DNA from 2 places in the Streptomyces sp. SX-6 genome. Region 1 is predicted to be linked to the other one. Evidence: riboswitches for the same ligand, from Rfam matches in the RefSeq annotation. Region 1 holds a riboswitch; the other holds the start of a gene.
The links. A riboswitch is a leader RNA that binds a small molecule or an ion and turns the genes downstream of it on or off. The one in region 1 is predicted to bind cyclic di-AMP.
Positions count from the first base shown of each region.

Region 2: linked by a shared signal. The riboswitch ahead of ACV530_RS17920 (C40 family peptidase) and the one ahead of ACV530_RS33225 (C40 family peptidase) in region 1 are both predicted to bind cyclic di-AMP.

Region 1 covers NZ_JBTHHU010000044.1:41,662-49,390, forward strand. Annotated here, with positions in the region: gene bioD (dethiobiotin synthase) at 1-155, opposite strand, end outside; gene ACV530_RS33195 (adenosylmethionine--8-amino-7-oxononanoate transaminase) at 196-1,500, opposite strand; gene bioB (biotin synthase BioB) at 1,493-2,665, opposite strand; gene ACV530_RS33205 (8-amino-7-oxononanoate synthase) at 2,846-4,000, shown strand; gene ACV530_RS33210 (DUF397 domain-containing protein) at 4,005-4,211, opposite strand; gene ACV530_RS33215 (helix-turn-helix domain-containing protein) at 4,232-5,113, opposite strand; gene ACV530_RS33220 (ATP-binding protein) at 5,336-5,764, shown strand; gene ACV530_RS33225 (C40 family peptidase) at 5,923-6,396, opposite strand; cyclic di-AMP (ydaO/yuaA leader) riboswitch at 6,401-6,598, opposite strand; gene ACV530_RS33230 (hypothetical protein) at 6,883-7,191, opposite strand; gene ACV530_RS33235 (ATP-dependent Clp protease proteolytic subunit) at 7,197-7,729, opposite strand, start outside.
Region 2 covers NZ_JBTHHU010000013.1:34,439-42,167, reverse strand. Annotated here, with positions in the region: gene ACV530_RS17945 (polyprenyl synthetase family protein) at 1-19, shown strand, start outside; gene ACV530_RS17940 (bifunctional lysylphosphatidylglycerol flippase/synthetase MprF) at 44-2,575, opposite strand; gene ACV530_RS17935 (alpha/beta hydrolase) at 2,572-3,888, opposite strand; gene ACV530_RS17930 (TolB family protein) at 4,041-4,925, opposite strand; gene ACV530_RS17925 (YchJ family protein) at 4,977-5,375, shown strand; gene ACV530_RS17920 (C40 family peptidase) at 5,424-5,897, opposite strand; cyclic di-AMP (ydaO/yuaA leader) riboswitch at 5,903-6,054, opposite strand; gene ACV530_RS17915 (hypothetical protein) at 6,408-6,836, shown strand; gene ACV530_RS17910 (DUF2334 domain-containing protein) at 7,319-7,729, shown strand, end outside.

The DNA of each region.
Region 1 (7,729 bases):
GCGATGTCCCCCGGCTCGCCGGCCGAGACGCCTGTCTGCGCGGGCTTGAGCACGGCCACCGAGCGCCCCTGGGACAGCGCCACCGCGGCGACCGCGGCGGTGGTCATCGTCTTGCCGATCTCCGTGCCCGTGCCCGAGACGATCAGTACTGACACGACAGTTCCCCTTTCTTCGTACGGGCTTTGTACGGGAGCCTCAGGCTTCCCGGGCGACGGCGTGCACGGCCGCGCAGATGCGTTCCAGGTCCGCGTCCCCGGTGACGTACGGCGGCATGGTGTAGACGAGGTTGCGGAACGGCCGCAGCCAGACGCCCTCGCGCACCGCGGCCCGCCGTGCCGCCGCCATGTCGACGTCGTGGTCGAGCTGGACGACACCGATGGCGCCGAGCACCCGTACGTCCTGTACGCCCGGCAGGCCGAGAGCGCCCGACAGGCCCTCCCGCAGGCCCGCCTCGATGCGTTTGACCTCGCCCTGCCAGTCCTGTCCGGTCAGCAGGCCGAGGGACGCGCACGCCACCGCCGCCGCCAGCGGGTTGCCCATGAACGTGGGGCCGTGCGCGAGCACCGGTACCTCGCCCTGCGAGATGCCGTCGGCGACGCGGGGCGTGCACAGGGTCGCGGCCATCGTCAGATAGCCGCCCGTCAACGCCTTGCCCAGGCACATCACATCCGGGGTGACGCCCGCGTGGTCCGCGGCGAAGAGCGCGCCCGTACGGCCGAAGCCGGTGGCGATCTCGTCGAACACCAGCAACACGTCGAACTCGTCGCACAGTTGGCGCAGCACCTGCAGATAGCCGGGGGAGTGGAAGCGCATGCCCCCCGCGTTCTGCACCACCGGCTCCACGATCATCGCGGCGACCTCGTGGGAGTGGCGCTCCATCAGCTCGCGGAGGTGGGCCTCGTACGCCGGGTCCACACCGGCGTCGAAGCCGATGGGGGGAGCGTCCGCGAACACCTGCCGCGGCAGGGCTCCCGACCACAGCGTGTGCATGCCGCCGTCGGGGTCGCAGACCGACATCGGCTGCCAGGTGTCCCCGTGGTAGCCGCCGCGCCAGGTCATCAGCCGCTGCTTCTCCGGCCGCCCGGCCGAACGCCAGTACTGCAGGCACATCTTCACGGCCACCTCGACCGACACCGAACCGGAGTCGCAGAGGAAGACGTGCTCGAGCCCCTCGGGCGTGATCCCGACCAGCTCGGCGGCCAGCCGGACGGCGGGCTCGTGGGTGAGCCCGCCGAACATCACATGGCTCATGCGCTCCAGCTGGGCGTGGGCGGCCTCGTTCAGCACGGGGTGGTTGTAGCCGTGCAGGGCCGACCACCACGACGCCATCCCGTCCACCAACTCGCGGGATTCCCCGGACGGTTCGGTGATCCGCAGCCGTACGCCGGACGCGGACTCGACGATCAGCGGGTCCTGGCGGCCGGGCATCGGCCCGTAGGGGTGCCACACGTGCTGCCGGTCGAGGGCCAGCAGCTCGGCGGGGGAGAGGGGCTCAGGCATTGGGCGGCAGGTCCGTTCCCGCGCCGCGGCGGCGCACGGCGACCAGGTCGGTCCGCGCCTCGTCGGAGGCCGTGGCCTCCGCAGCGCCGTCCCCGGCGTCCCCCGAGTCCCCGCACGGGCCGCAGCTCCCGCCGCCGCAGCCCGCGCCGGCGGCGACGTCGGCCCGGTGGGCGGGCAGCGTCGTGGTGCCCATGCCCTCCACCTCGAAGCCCGAGTCCGTGATCATCGCCAGGTCGGCCTTGCCCTCCTGGCCCTCGCTGGTCAAGTAGTCGCCCAGGAAGATCGAGTTGGCCAGGTGCAGCGCCAGCGGCTGCAGCGAGCGCAGGTGGATCTCCCGCCCGCCGGCCAGCCGCACCTCCGCGTCCGGGTGGACGAACCGCACCATCGCCAGGATGCGCAGCGCCCGCTGCGGGGTGAGGTTCCACTCCTTCGCCAGCGGCGTGCCCTCGAACGGGATGAGGAAGTTGACCGGCACCGAGTCGACGTCCAGCTCGCGCAGCGCGAACACCACGTCGACCAGGTCCTCGTCGGTCTCGCCCATGCCGGAGATCAGCCCGGAACAGGCGGACATGCCCGCCGCCTGCGTCTTGCGCACGGTGTCCACGCGGTCGGCGTAGGTGTGCGTGGTGGTGATGTCGGCGTACGTCGCCTCGGAGGTGTTGAGGTTGTTGCTGTACGCGTAGACGCCCGCCTCGCGCAGCCGGTCCGCCTGGCCCTCGGAGAGCAGCCCGAGGCACGCGCACACCTCGACGTCCTCGTTCTGCTCCTTGATCGCCTCGATGGTCTTCGAGACGCGGTCGATGTCCCGGTCCGTCGGCCCGCGGCCGCTGGCCACCAGGCAGACGCGCTTCGCGCCCCCGGCGACCCCCGCGGCGGCCGCCTTCGAGGCCTCCTCCGGCTTCAGCCAGGTGTACTTCAGGATGCCGGTCTCGGAGCCGAGCCGCTGCGAGCAGTACGAGCAGTCCTCGGGGCACAGGCCGGACTTGAGGTTGACCAGGTAGTTGAGCTTCACCCGTCGCCCGAACCACTTGCGGCGCACCTTGCCGGCCGCGGCCACCACGTCGAGCAGGTCGTCATCGGAGGTCGCCAGCACGGCGAGCGCCTCTTCGCGGGTCGGCAGCTCGCGCCGCAACCCCTTGTCCACGAGCGTGTTGAGCAGGTCCATGGCGGTGATCCTTGCCTACGCTCCCATGCCCGGCCAAGGTGGAGACCCAACAACAGGGGGTGTCTGGGGTGTGTGGATCACCACACCCTGACCAGCCTGGATGGCGGCTAGGTTGGGGCCCCGTCCCCCGTGTGCCCCCATACGGTTTTATGCGAACCCCACAGAAGCCGAGGACAATCCATGGCCGGTGCCGATGTGTTCGACTGGATCGACGAGCAGCACGAGCGGCGCCGCGCCGCCGGGCTCGTCCGCACCCTGCGCCCCCGTCCGGCGGACGACGGCCGCACCGATCTGGCGGGCAACGACTACCTGGGCCTGACCCGTCACCCCGAGGTCACCGAGGCCGCCGCCGAGGCGGCCCGGCGCTGGGGCGCGGGGGCCACCGGCTCCCGCCTGGTCACCGGCAGCACGGAACTGCACGCCAGGCTGGAGCGGGAACTCGCCGCGTTCTGCGGCTTCGAGTCCGCCCTCGTCTTCTCCTCCGGGTACGCCGCCAACCTCGCCGCCGTGACGGCGCTCTCGGCCGCGCCCGACGGCGACACCCTGCTGGTCTCGGACGAGGGCAACCACGCCTCGCTGATCGACGGCTGCCGGCTCGCCCGGGCCCCGAGGGCCGTCGTCCCGCACGCCGACCCCGAGGCCGTGGCCAAGACGCTCGCCGCGCACGACGGACGCGCCCTCGTCATCACCGACTCCGTCTTCTCCGTCGACGGCGACGCCGCCCCGCTGCCCGCCCTCGCCCGGGCGTGCCGGGACGGCGGCGCCGCGCTGCTGGTGGACGACGCCCACGGGCTCGGCGTGCTCGGCGAGGGCGGGCGCGGCGCACTGCACGCGGCCCACCTGGCCGGGTCCCCGGACACGGTGGCCACGGTGACGCTCTCGAAGGCGCTCGGCAGCCAGGGCGGTGCGGTGCTCGGTCCCGAGCGGGTCATCAGGCATCTCGTCAGCGCCGCCCGCACCTTCATCTTCGACACGGGCCTCGCACCGGCCGCGGCCGGCGCGGCCCTGGCCGCCCTGGAACTGGTGCGCCGCGAACCGTGGCGCGCCTCCCGGGTCCGGTCCGTCGCCCGCGAGCTCCACCGCCGGCTGACCGAGGCGGGGCTGACGGCCGTACGCCCCGACGCGGCCGTCGTCTCCGTACGGGCCCCCTCGCCCGAGGCGGCGGTGCGGTGGGCCGCCGACTGCCGGGAGGCGGGGCTCGCGGTGGGCTGCTTCCGGCCGCCGTCCGTGCCGGACGGCGTCTCGCGGCTGCGGCTGACCGCCCGCGCGGACCTGTCGGACCGCCAAGTGGCCGCCGCCGCCGAGGTGATCGTGCGGACGGCGCCGGGCCTCTGACCGCTCAGACCCCGCGCGGGAACTCGTCGAACCCGCCGTCGCACACGCCCCTGACGAAGGGGGTCCAGGCGGCGGGGGAGAGTAACAGGGCCGGACCGCGGGCGTACTTGGAGTCGCGCACCGCGAGCAGTTCCGGCGCGACCCTCGCGGCTTCGACGCAGTTGTTCATTCCGGTGCTGTAGCTGCTTCGGCGCCACGTTGGTGCGGACATTGCGCCTCCCTGCGTGATTCTTACGCGCTGCCATGGATCCCGGCGATGTAATCCAGCGAGTTCTCATGCGAGAGGGCGTGCGCCCGGAGCATGCCGAAAGCCGAGCTGTACGCCCGGAGGTCCTCTTTCCGCTCTAAGTAGAGGCTACTCGTCAAGTGGTCGAGAACAACCACGTCCAGATCGGCGATGCGAGGAAAGGAAAAAATAACGAAAGGGCCGGTGATGCCAATGTGGTTGCTCTGTGAAAAGGGAAGGACATGGAGCCGCACATGCGGCAGTGAACCCGTTTCCACCAGATGCCGCAGCTGTCCCGACATCACCTCCGGGCCGCCCACTTCATGACGCAGGACGGCCTCGTCCAGCACGGCGCACAGCTCCAGCGGACGGTCGCCGTGCAGCACGGACTGCCGCGCCATCCGCACCCGCACCAGCTCCTCGACCTGCTGCGCGGGCGGGTCGCCCAGGGCCGCGCGGGTCACGGCGCGGGCGTACTCCGGCGTCTGCAACAGGCCCGGCACCACGGTCGTTTCCAGCGTGCGCGAACGGGACGCCTCCGACTCCAGGCTGATGAAGTCGAGATAGGCGGACGGCAGCAGATCGCGGTACGCGTACCACCAGCCGCGGCGCGGCGCGCGCCTGGCGCCTCCGCCGCTTGTACGGTCCGCACCGCACAACGCCTCCAGCAGGGCGCGCAGTTCGGGGTCCGACACCTGGTAGACATCGAGCAGCCGGGCCACGTCGGACGGTTTGGCACCGCTGCTGCCCGTCTCGATCCGGCTCACCTTCGACTGGTGCCAGCCGACCGCCTCCGCGGCCTGCCGGCTGGTCAGCCCGGTCAGCTCGCGCTGGCGGCGCAGTTCCGCGCCGAGCTTGCGACGGCGCACCGCGGGTCCGTAGCGCATCTGCCGCCCCTCCTTTCCCGGGGCCTGTCTGCGGTGCCCCAAATCCACACGTCAGAGTCAATAGACCATGTTGGCTGCCAAATCCGGTCTCTCGTAGCAGAGTTCACCGCTTCGAGGGACAGATATATGCATATCTCGGTGGATCGCTCCCATCACGGGCGTTGTCGGTGGCAGTCTGTCGCGCAGAGCCGTACCGGTCTCGGGCGGGAAAGGGACAGCGCCATGGCAGATCACCAGGAAGCTTCCGTCACTCTGCCGAGCGCCCCCGCCTCGGTCTCCACGGCCCGCCGCTATGTCGCGGGGGTCCTCGCGGAATGGGGCATGCCGGACGGTACCGAGGACGCCGACAGGGTGCGGCTGATCGTCTCCGAGCTGGCCACCAACGCCGTGCAGCACACACGGGGCCAGTCGCCGACCTTCACCGTGGACGTCCGTCTCGAGCGGGACGAGCGGCTGCGCATCGGTGTCACGGACAGCCATCCGCGCCATCCGCGGCGGCTGCCCGCCGCCGTCCAGCAGGACAACGGGCGCGGCATGGTCATCATCCGCTGCCTCACCGCCGAGCGCGGTGGCAGGGTCTCGGTGACCCCGACCGCCGACGGGGGCAAGACCGTGTGGATCTGCCTGCCGTGGACCGTGCCCGTGCGCTGACGCCGGGGACGGGAGGGCGGGTGGCGTACGGCTGGGAGCTCCTGGCCGTACGCCACCCGCCCGGCGCGCTCGTGACGCGCTCGCAGGAGGAGGGCCGGTCGTGCCGGCCGGTCGCCGGGCGGCGGTCGGTGTGGTGCCGCCGTGCGGCGGAGCGGACTTCAGTCCGCCACGCGGCCGTACCAGACGTTGCGGTTCCAGATCCGCTCGAGACGGACGGCCGCGCCGGTCTTGGGCGCGTGCCAGATCAGGCCGTTCCCGGCATATATCCCGACGTGGTAGACCGCGCCCCCGTGGTGGAAGAACACCAGGTCCCCGCGCTCACGGACCGAACGGGGAATGTGCAGGGTGCGGTTGTACTGCTCCTCGGCGGTGCGGGGCAGCTTCTTGCCGGCCCGCTTGAAGGAGTACTGGGTCAGCCCGGAGCAGTCGAAGCGGTACGGGCCCGTGGCGCCCCACTGATAGGGCGAGCCGACCTTGGAGGCGGCGATCTGGAGTGCCCGGACCGGGACCGACACGGCCTCGGCCCTGGAGGTGTTGCCCGGCGCCAGCACCGTGGCGCCGACGGCGGCGAGGGTCAGGGCCGAAGCGGCCTTGGCCTTGGACAGCTTTGGCGGTCGTTTGTGCTTGCCCATGCGCGAACCCTTCGTCAGTCGCCTGTGAAGGGTGACCTGTCGGGTTCGGGCAGGCGAAGAATGCCCGGCCGCCTGAGCGGCTTCACCCCAAGGAGCGCTGTCATGACCCCCAGCGCCCCGTCGTGCTCGGGTCCTCCACCCCTGCCGGTGCACTCCTTCGACCCACCGGCCGGGCGGCGGCAGGGTTCGGCGTCCGCCCGGACCGCCCCGCCGTGTGGCGGGGTCTTGTCGTCCCGAGGATCTTGGCGCAGCCGCGGCGCCGATTCCGAGCGGATCCAGCGATATGTGAGCCTCATCACCTGTGGGCAATTCAGGTGGACGCGAGGGCATTTGGGACTCGGTGAACGGGGCTGCTGAGTCCGCCACCTGCGCGGGCTACGGATCACCCGAGCGCGGTATGCGCGCTCCGATCGGGATGATCGCTGCGTGGTGTCTACGTACGCCTCCGACGTCTGGAGGAAACCTGTCGAAAAGCGTTTTCGTTTCTCAACCGGCCGACGGCGGTGGCGACATCACCCGCCCGGCCCGCCGTTCGCCGTCCAGGATCCGCATCGCCTGTGCCAACGTGCCCGCGTACACCTCCCGTTCACCTCGCTCGTACATGACCGTCAGTGCCTCGCGCAGTGCCGTGGCGGCGGACACCAGGGCCTGCGCCGCTCGTAGCCCGCTGTACGTGTCACGTGCGCGGGCGGGGTTGATCCGGCCGAGGAGATCCAGTACTTCCAGATAGCGGTCCACCAGTTCGCCCTCCGCCCGGGTCAGCGCGGGCAGCGGCGGCAGCGGGGGCGGCAGCACGGCGCTCACCTGGCCCCGGGCAGCGCGAGGTCGTGCTTCCGGCTGCCGATCACCCGGTCGGCCAGCCCGTAGGCCACCGCCGCGGCGGCGTCGAAGACCGTATCGCGGTCGGTGTCGGTGTCGACGCGCTTTGTGCTCTGCCCGGTGTGCCGGGCCAGGATCCCGGTCTGGAGCTCCCGGACCCGCTCCAACTCCCGTGCGTGCAGCTCCAGATCGGACGGCGTGCCCTGGACCGGCTCGGCGAGAGCGGGCTGGTGGATGAGCACCCGAGCGTGCGGCAGCACCGCCCGCTTGCCCGGGGTGCCCGCGGCCAGCAGCACGGCGGCGGCCGACGCGGCCTGGCCCAGGCAGATCGTCTCGATGTCGCAGGTGACGAAGCACATGGTGTCGTAGACGGCGCACATGGCGGAGAAGGAGCCGCCGGGGGAGTTGATGTACAGCGAGATGTCCTGTTCGGGCGCCGCGTGCTCCAGATGCATCAGTTGCGCCATCACGTCGTTCGCGGTGGTGTCGTCGATCGGGGTGCCGATCATGACGA
Region 2 (7,729 bases), on a different contig from region 1:
CGCCCGGCGAAGCCACTAGCGAGCGCCTGCCCCCCGATGCGCCCTAGCCCGAGAACTGCCGCATCATCCTCACTCCCTGAACTGCCGTCACATGCGGCAGATACGCCTTCCCGATCGCCCGCGTGATGGCGGGCAGCGCGGCCGGGTCCGGGTAGGCCATGTACATCGGCCGGTACTGGGGCTGGAACTTGGCCTTGAAGTTGAGCAACGACCGGAATCCGTAGACCGGTTCGAGCACCTTGCCCGCGTGGTCCAGCATGCGCTGCAGCGCGGCGGGCGGCTCCGCCGTGGCCGTACGGGCCAGCGGGGCGCCCGAGAGGCTGAGGAAGCGCGCCCCCTCCTCCTTGAAGCCGAGGGCGGCCGACGCGATCAGGAATTCCATCGAGCCGCGGAAGCCGCTCGCCCTGCGGCGCATGAAGTCCAGTGTCCAGCCGATCGGTTCGCCGCGCTCGTACACCGGCATCCAGCTGGTGATGCCGTGCACCGTCCGGTCGGCGTCCACGGCGAGCAGGCAGCGCACCGCCGGGTCGTCGAGCTCGTCGAGGCCGCCCAGGGTGAAGCCCATCTCCGGCAGCCCCTTGTCGGCGACCCACTCCTCGGAGATGGAGCGCACCTGGTCGGTGAGGGCGACGGGGGCCTCGGGGTAGGCCCACCACTCGGCGGTGATCCCTTGCTTCCCGGCCTTGTTGAGGGCGGTCCGTACGTCCTGCCACTTCTTTCCCGTGAAGGCGAGGTCGGGGAGCGGCACCACGGTGTCCTCGGCGACCTGGACGGACCGCCAGCCCAACCGCTCGGCCGCCGCCCGGGTTTCGGCTCCCGCGCTGTAGAAGCAGGGGGTCCAGCCGCGCTCGTCGCAGTACCGGGCGAAGCCGGCGACGGCGTCCGCCCGTGCCTCCGGCACGCCGAACGGGTCGCCGGTCGTCAGGGCCACGGTGGCGATCACCCGGTAGGCGACGGCGGCCCGGCCCGCATCGTCGAACCAGTAGTAGTTGCCGTCCCAGGTGGTGAGGTAGGAGAGCGTCGATCCGCCGTGCGCGGTGAGCAGTTCACGGGCGCGGACGGCCGCGTCGGCGTCGGTGTGCAGCCGGGGCCGCCGGAAGGTGACGAGCAGCGCGACCAGGGTGACGGCCCAGAACAGCAGCCCGCAGTACTGGTACAGGGCCTGCGCGGTGCCGCCCACGGGCACGGGCCAGTCGGCGAAGTAGCCGAGGAAGGCCGGGGGCAGGAACTCCGAGACGAGCCCGGCGAAGAGCCGTCCGAGCGTGGCGTCCGGGTCGTACTGGTCGCGTACGGCGTAGCCGATGCCCACGTACGCGGCGCAGGCCAGCAGCAGGGCGCCGCCCACCACGAGGACCGTCCCGCGGAGCGCGGACCGCGGCAGGCGCAGGGGGAAGCGGGCCCGGGTGAGCGCGAGCAGGAGCAGGACGAGGACGGGCAGCAGCATCTGTTCGGCGAGGGCCTGGAGATAGCCGGTGTGCTCGGCGGACACGGTGACGTAGTCGGACGGGGTGCTGAGGAATTCGTGCAGCCACTCGACGAACACGGCGATCCAGGCCAGCTGCACCAGCACCGCCAGCCCCCAGGCCAGGCGCAGCCCGCGGCGCAGTCCCTCGGCGAGGACGAGCAGCAGCAGGGGCAGCAGGACGGACAGGACGAGGGCGGGCGAGTTGTAGAAGTGCTGTACGGCGTGCACGGCGTGGCAGTACTGGGCGGAGACCTTGCAGGTGTCCGCGACCTCCTGGGCGGTGGGCCGGACGCTGACGTACAGGTCGCCGAAGGAGTTGAAGGGGCCGTAGGCGTCCTTGTAGAGGATGGCGACCATGGGCCCGACCGCGGAGGCCGCCACGACGAGGGCGACCAGCACCCGGGCCTCGGTGTGGGAGGAGTGGCGCAGCCGCAGGGGCCCTCGGCGGCGGTACAGCACGGCGCCCGCGACGAGCCCCACGACCGCGCCGCCGAGCCGGAGCATGCCCTGGAGGTGGCCCACGTACAGGGCCATCACCAGGGCGAAGGCGACGACGCCGAGCCGCATGCGGCGGCGCCACAGGGCGGTGAGACGGTAGCTGAGGGCGGCGCCGACGGCGAGCGCGCCCACGGTCGGCGTGACCGTGAGGTCGTCCGTCAGGGTGGCCAGCCACTGTTCGCCGGCGAGGGAGCCGAGTTTCACGGCGCCGATGCCCAGCAGCGTGCCGAGGATCTGTCCGCCGAGCAGGGTCCCGGCGGTGCGGGCGACGCCGAGGCGGCGTTCGGAGGGGGTGACCAGCACCAGGGTGAGCACGGTCGCCGCGAGGTAGCCGCCGAGTCCGGGGCACCACAGCAGCGAGCTCGCCGGTGTCCACCAGCGGCCCTCGGCGAGTGCGGGCACCCCGGCCCCGACCCGGTCCAGCCGGTGCGGACTGGGACCGGAACCGATGCTTCCGGTGACCGCGCCCACGATCCACAGCACCGCGAGGAAGCCGAGGGTGAACGGGGCGTGGCGGACGGGGAGGAGCAGCCGGTCGAAGGTGGTGCGCCAGGCATGCCTGGCGTCGCCGACCGTGGGCGCCGGGGCGGGGGCGGTCGCGGGGGCGGTCATGGGATCAGCCCGGTCCGGCCGGCGATCCAGGGCAGTTGCCGCTCCAGGCCGGGGCGCCACACCTGCCAGCTGTGGCCGCCGGGCAGCAGGACCCACTCGGCCCGCATCCCCGCTCGGACCGCGGCGTCGTAGACCTTCTGCTGCTGGGGCCGGTAAGTGCTGTCGTCGCTGCCCGCGACGAACGCGGCGCTGGTGTCGGGGAACCTCTGGCGGGCCATCACATCGAGCGGATTGACCCGGGCGAAGGCCGCCGCGTCGCCGCCGAAGGCCTTGTCGACCGTCTTGGCCGGGCTGCCGAGGGTGGGGGCGTCCTGGCCCGAGATGTCGTTGACGACCCCGTAGACCTGCGGCGCGTTGACGCCGAGCTGGAGGGAGCATGTGCCGCCGAAGGAGATGCCGGAGACGACCCACGAGGTGCGGGGCGCGGCGACCTGGAGGTGGGCCCGGATCCAGCCGGGGACGTCCTCGGCGAGGTAGGTCTGGACGTTGCCGAGCCGGGAGTCGAGGCAGAGCGTGTTGGCGAACTGCGAGCCGAGCGGGTCCACGACGACGACCACGGGGGCGAGCCCGCGGTGGCCGGCGGCGAAGGTGTTCATCATGTCCACCAGGCGGCCGGAGTTGATCCAGTCGTCCGGTGAGCCCGGCTGCCCGGCCATGAGCACGATCACCGGCAGCAGGGGGCGGGGGCTGGTGCGGTAGGCGGGCGGCAGCCAGACGTACGCGTCACGGGCCTTGAAGCCGGACTTCGTGCCGGGGATGGGGGTCCTGGAGAGCGTGCCGTCCTTCGGCAGGTCCGGCGGTGGCTGCCACACGTCGGAGACCGCCTTGCCCGGCGGGACGACGAGGGCGGGTTCCGTGGTGCCGGTGGCCTCGGCGAGCCGGGTGGTCTTCTGCAGCCAGGTGTTCAGGGCGGAACGTGCCGTCGGGTACTGGTCGAAGTGCCGGTTGATCTGCGAGGCGCCGAGCAGGACGACGAGGGCGCCGGCCAGCGCGGCACCGGCCCAGTGGCGCGGCCGGAGCAGGGGGATCCGGAAGAGGGCGAGGCACACGCCCAGGACGGCGACGCCCGTCCAGAACACGACGCCGGCGGGCAGGGGGTCGGGGAAGGGCTGGAGCCAGTCGTCCACGGCCACCTGGCCCAGCCAGGTGAGCAGGGCGGCGAGCAGTACGGCCACGGGAGCCCAGCGGACCCACCACCGGCGCTGCCGGGAGAAGAACAGCAGGGCCAGGGCACAGAGGCCGACGACCAGAACGGCGACCGGAATCCATCCGGTCACCAGGGACCAGTCCAGCGGGCCTGCCGCCATCCGCATCCGTCGCACCACGTCCGTACGTGTTCTTCGGGCGAACGGGTCGCGCTGTCTCGAGCGGCGGCTTCCCACGGGAGGCCGGATGGACGTTCCGCGCCATCCACCCGTTCACCGAAAATGCTACTGACCGGGAGGTATCCGGCAACTCGGAAGGTTCAGGTCCGTGGTGCGGGGATCCGCCACAGCGAGGTCGGCCGGTCGCCGCCGCCGGGGGACGACTCGAAGGCGATCCACGCCCCGTCCGGCGACCAACTGGGCGCACCGGCATAGGCTGTGAGATCCCCGGTGACCTGGACCGGGGTGCCGCCCGCCGCGGGGATGACGAAGATCTGCGGCAGGTCGAGGCCGCCGTAGGTGGAGGAGAACACCACGGCCTTCCCGTCGGGCGACCAGCTGGGGTCCGTGTGCTCGCCGCCTCCGGTGATCAGCGTGCTCGGCGGCCCGGTGCCGTCGGCGTGCAGGAGGCGGAGCCCCCAGTCGCCGCTGCCCGTCCGCTGCTGGAAGACCAGCCGGTCGTCCGTGGGCGACCAGTTGGGCTCGCGGTTGTCCGTGCCGGGCCCGGTCGGCAGGAGGACCGTCGGGGATCCGTCGCGCCTGGTCTTGCGGAGGGAGCCGGGCCCGGGGGCGGTGTCGCTCTCCACGCTCTCCTGGAAGACGATCCATTCCCCGTCCGGCGAGAAACTGGGCTCCAGGTAGCCGGTGTTGCCGTCGTGCTTCGTGATGCGGGCCGGCTGTCCGCCCGGCTGCAGGGTCCACACCTCGTCGTGGACCTCCCGGTCCCAGGCGAAGACCACTCCCACGGACCGGTTCCAGCTCGCGCCCGGCAGGTTCACGGCTGCTGTGTCCGGCACGTCGAGCAGGGTGCCCGGCGGCCCGGTGCCGTCGAGCGGCAGGACGCGCAGGGCGGCGTCCCCCGTGTTGTAGCCGCTCTTGAACTCCGTGAAGAGGAGCGAGCGGCCGTCCGGGGAGAACGCGGGATTCTGGGCGCTGAGTGTTCCGGTCTGCCGGTAGAGCAGCTCGGCGGTCAGGCTGCTGCGCATACGCCAACGCTAGTGGAGCGGGACGGCCCGGAACAACGGCACAATTGTCCGGTGTCCAAGAACCACGCCATCACGTCCGATGCGCCGTGCCCGTGCGGGCTCGACGCCAGTTACGGGGAATGCTGCGGCAGCCTCCACAGCGGCCGCAAGACGGCGGCCACCGCCGAGCGTCTGATGCGCTCGCGTTACAGCGCCTTCGTCGTCCACGACGCCGCGTATCTGCTCCGCACCTGGCATTCCTCCACGCGGCCGCCGGGCCTGGAATTCGACCCCGGTATGCGGTGGACCGGACTCGATATCCTCGCCACCGGGAACGGCACGGCGTTCCACACCGAGGGCACGGTCGAATTCCGCGCCCATTACCGCGCGCACGGCCACGCGGACTCCCAGCACGAACTCAGCCGCTTTGTGCGGGAGGACGGGAACTGGGTCTACCTGGACGCTGTCTGACGCATGGCCCCGCCGCCGAGGCGGCGGGGCCATACACGGGTCAATGGGTCAGCGGACCCGGCCGTACCAGACGCTGTTGGTCCAGATCTTCTCGAGCCGGACCTTCTTGCCCGTGCCCGGGGCGTGCCAGATCTTGCCGCCGCCGGCGTAGATGCCCACGTGGTAGACGTAGCTGCCGGAGTGGAAGAACACGAGGTCGCCGGTGCTGCGCGAGCCGCGGGAGATGTGGCGGGTGGCGTTGTACTGGTCCTCGGCCACGCGCGGCAGCTTCTTGCCGGCCTTCTTGAACGAGTATTGCGTCAGGCCCGAGCAGTCGAAGCGGTTCGGGCCGGTGGCACCCCACTGGTAGAGGGAGCCCTTCTTCGAGGCCGCGACCTTCACGGCCTTGGCCCCGGGGGTCGCCGCGTCGGCGCTGGCGGCCATGCCCGGCAGGAGAACGGATGCCGCGACGGTGGCGGCGGTAAGGGCCGATGCGGTTCCGGCCCGAGAGATGAGCGCGGGTATTCGAGGCAAGGAAGACATGCCAAAAGCCCTTCGTCATCCGCCTGCGAAAGATGACCTGTCGGGTTCGAACTGGCGAAGTTGCCCGGCCACTTCCGTGGCTTCACCCCTAGAACCACCACCATCGTGGTTCGCCTTGCTTGGGTCTCCCGCTCCTGCCGATCCGCGAATCAGTTCCGTATCCGGAGCGGCGGCAGGACTCGGCGTCCGCCCGGATCGACCCGCCTCGGTGACGGGTGCTGTTGTTCGGAGAAAGATCCTGCACCATCAACCGGCAAAAAACAGAGCCGAAGTGGCTGTCTGTGAGGTTCTTCACGTCGCGGGCGAACGGAATTTGTCGCACCGTATGGCACTCCGGAGGCGGGAGCGGATGCAGTCAACTCCCGTGAAATCACGGCCCGTCGGGCGAAAGCAGCCATGACCTGGGAACGCTGCGGCTCTTGACGCAGGCGTGACTGTCATGGACATTGCGACCGGAACGCTGCACTCCCACCCCCCAGCCGTACGACCGTCCGGTCCAGGAGGAGTCACGTGGCAAGACACCGCGCCCTTTTGGTGGCAATAGCGCTCATCGCACTCGGCGCGCCGGGCATCGTCCCGGCCACCGCGCATCCCGCCAACGGCACAAGCGCCCCCGACCCCGACGCCCCGCACCGCGGCGTCGTGACCGGAGCCCGGACACCTGGCCACTCCCCCGGCCGCGAACGGGCGGTGCGCGCCTTCGCCGACGGCCGCCGGGCCGCGGCGGACCGCACCGGAGCCGCCGCCGACGTCACGCACAACTGGTGGGGAGTCTTCCCCCGGCCCGGCACGCACGACGGCATCATGGCCACCCACAGCGTCGACCCCGCCTACCGGGTCAGTGACGCGCAGAACTTCACCTACTCCCCCACGACGAAGGCACAGGGCTCGTGCATGGAGATCGTCACCGCGTACTGGAACAGCGGTGACGAGATCTGAGCCTGGGACTGGTGCAGTTCACCGGGCAGCCCCGCCAAGACCCTCAGGAAGGCCATTCTTGACGGGGCGATGCGAGCGCCGTCGTGTCGCTCCGTAACTCCTCTGGTACGCTCGGCACATCGCCGGGGACGATAACCAAGTCCCCAACAACTCGAGCGAGTCCCGTACTTGCTCCGGCGGCCGGGAGGGTCGTCGTCGGACAGGCATGACCTGTCAAACTCCCCGGAGCGACCCAGGGGAGAATCTCCCGGATTTATCGGGAGAGAACTTCAAGCGAGCAACGACCCGGCCACCGGCCTCGGTTACTACTGCACCGAGGCCCACGGGGGAAGTCTGCGAGCCCGTCGGACTCCCCGTGGACCGACAACAACCCTGACGGCAGCGCGTTCCTGTGCCCGCAGTTGAAATGCCTCCAGGCCGGTGCGGACGACCACTGGACCGTACGCCAGTGAGAGACGCCCTCACCGTGTGAAACTCTTCCGGTGAGGACTTCGCAACGCGGCGACAGCGGCAGGTTCGTGGTGTCCGTTCACGATGTCGCCCCGTGGAGCCTGGAGCAGAGCAGGCTCTGGGTGAGCGACCTGGACGCCCGTGACGTCCCCGCGACCCTGCTCCTCGTGCCCGGCCCCTGGCGCGGCCCGTGCCTGCCCGACGACCCGGTGCTGGTCGACTGGGCACGGACCGCGCAACGGCACGGGCACGAGCTCGCGCTGCACGGGTACGCGCACGAGGGCGTGCCCGGCGGTCCGTTGCCGCGCCGCTGGCTGAACGCCGTACTGGCGCGCGGCTGCGCCGAGTTCTGCGCCCTCGACCGCAAGGAGGCACAGGCCCGCCTCGAGCGCGGCCTGGCCGCGCTCGCGTCCGTGGGCATCACCCCGCGCGGCTTCACACCG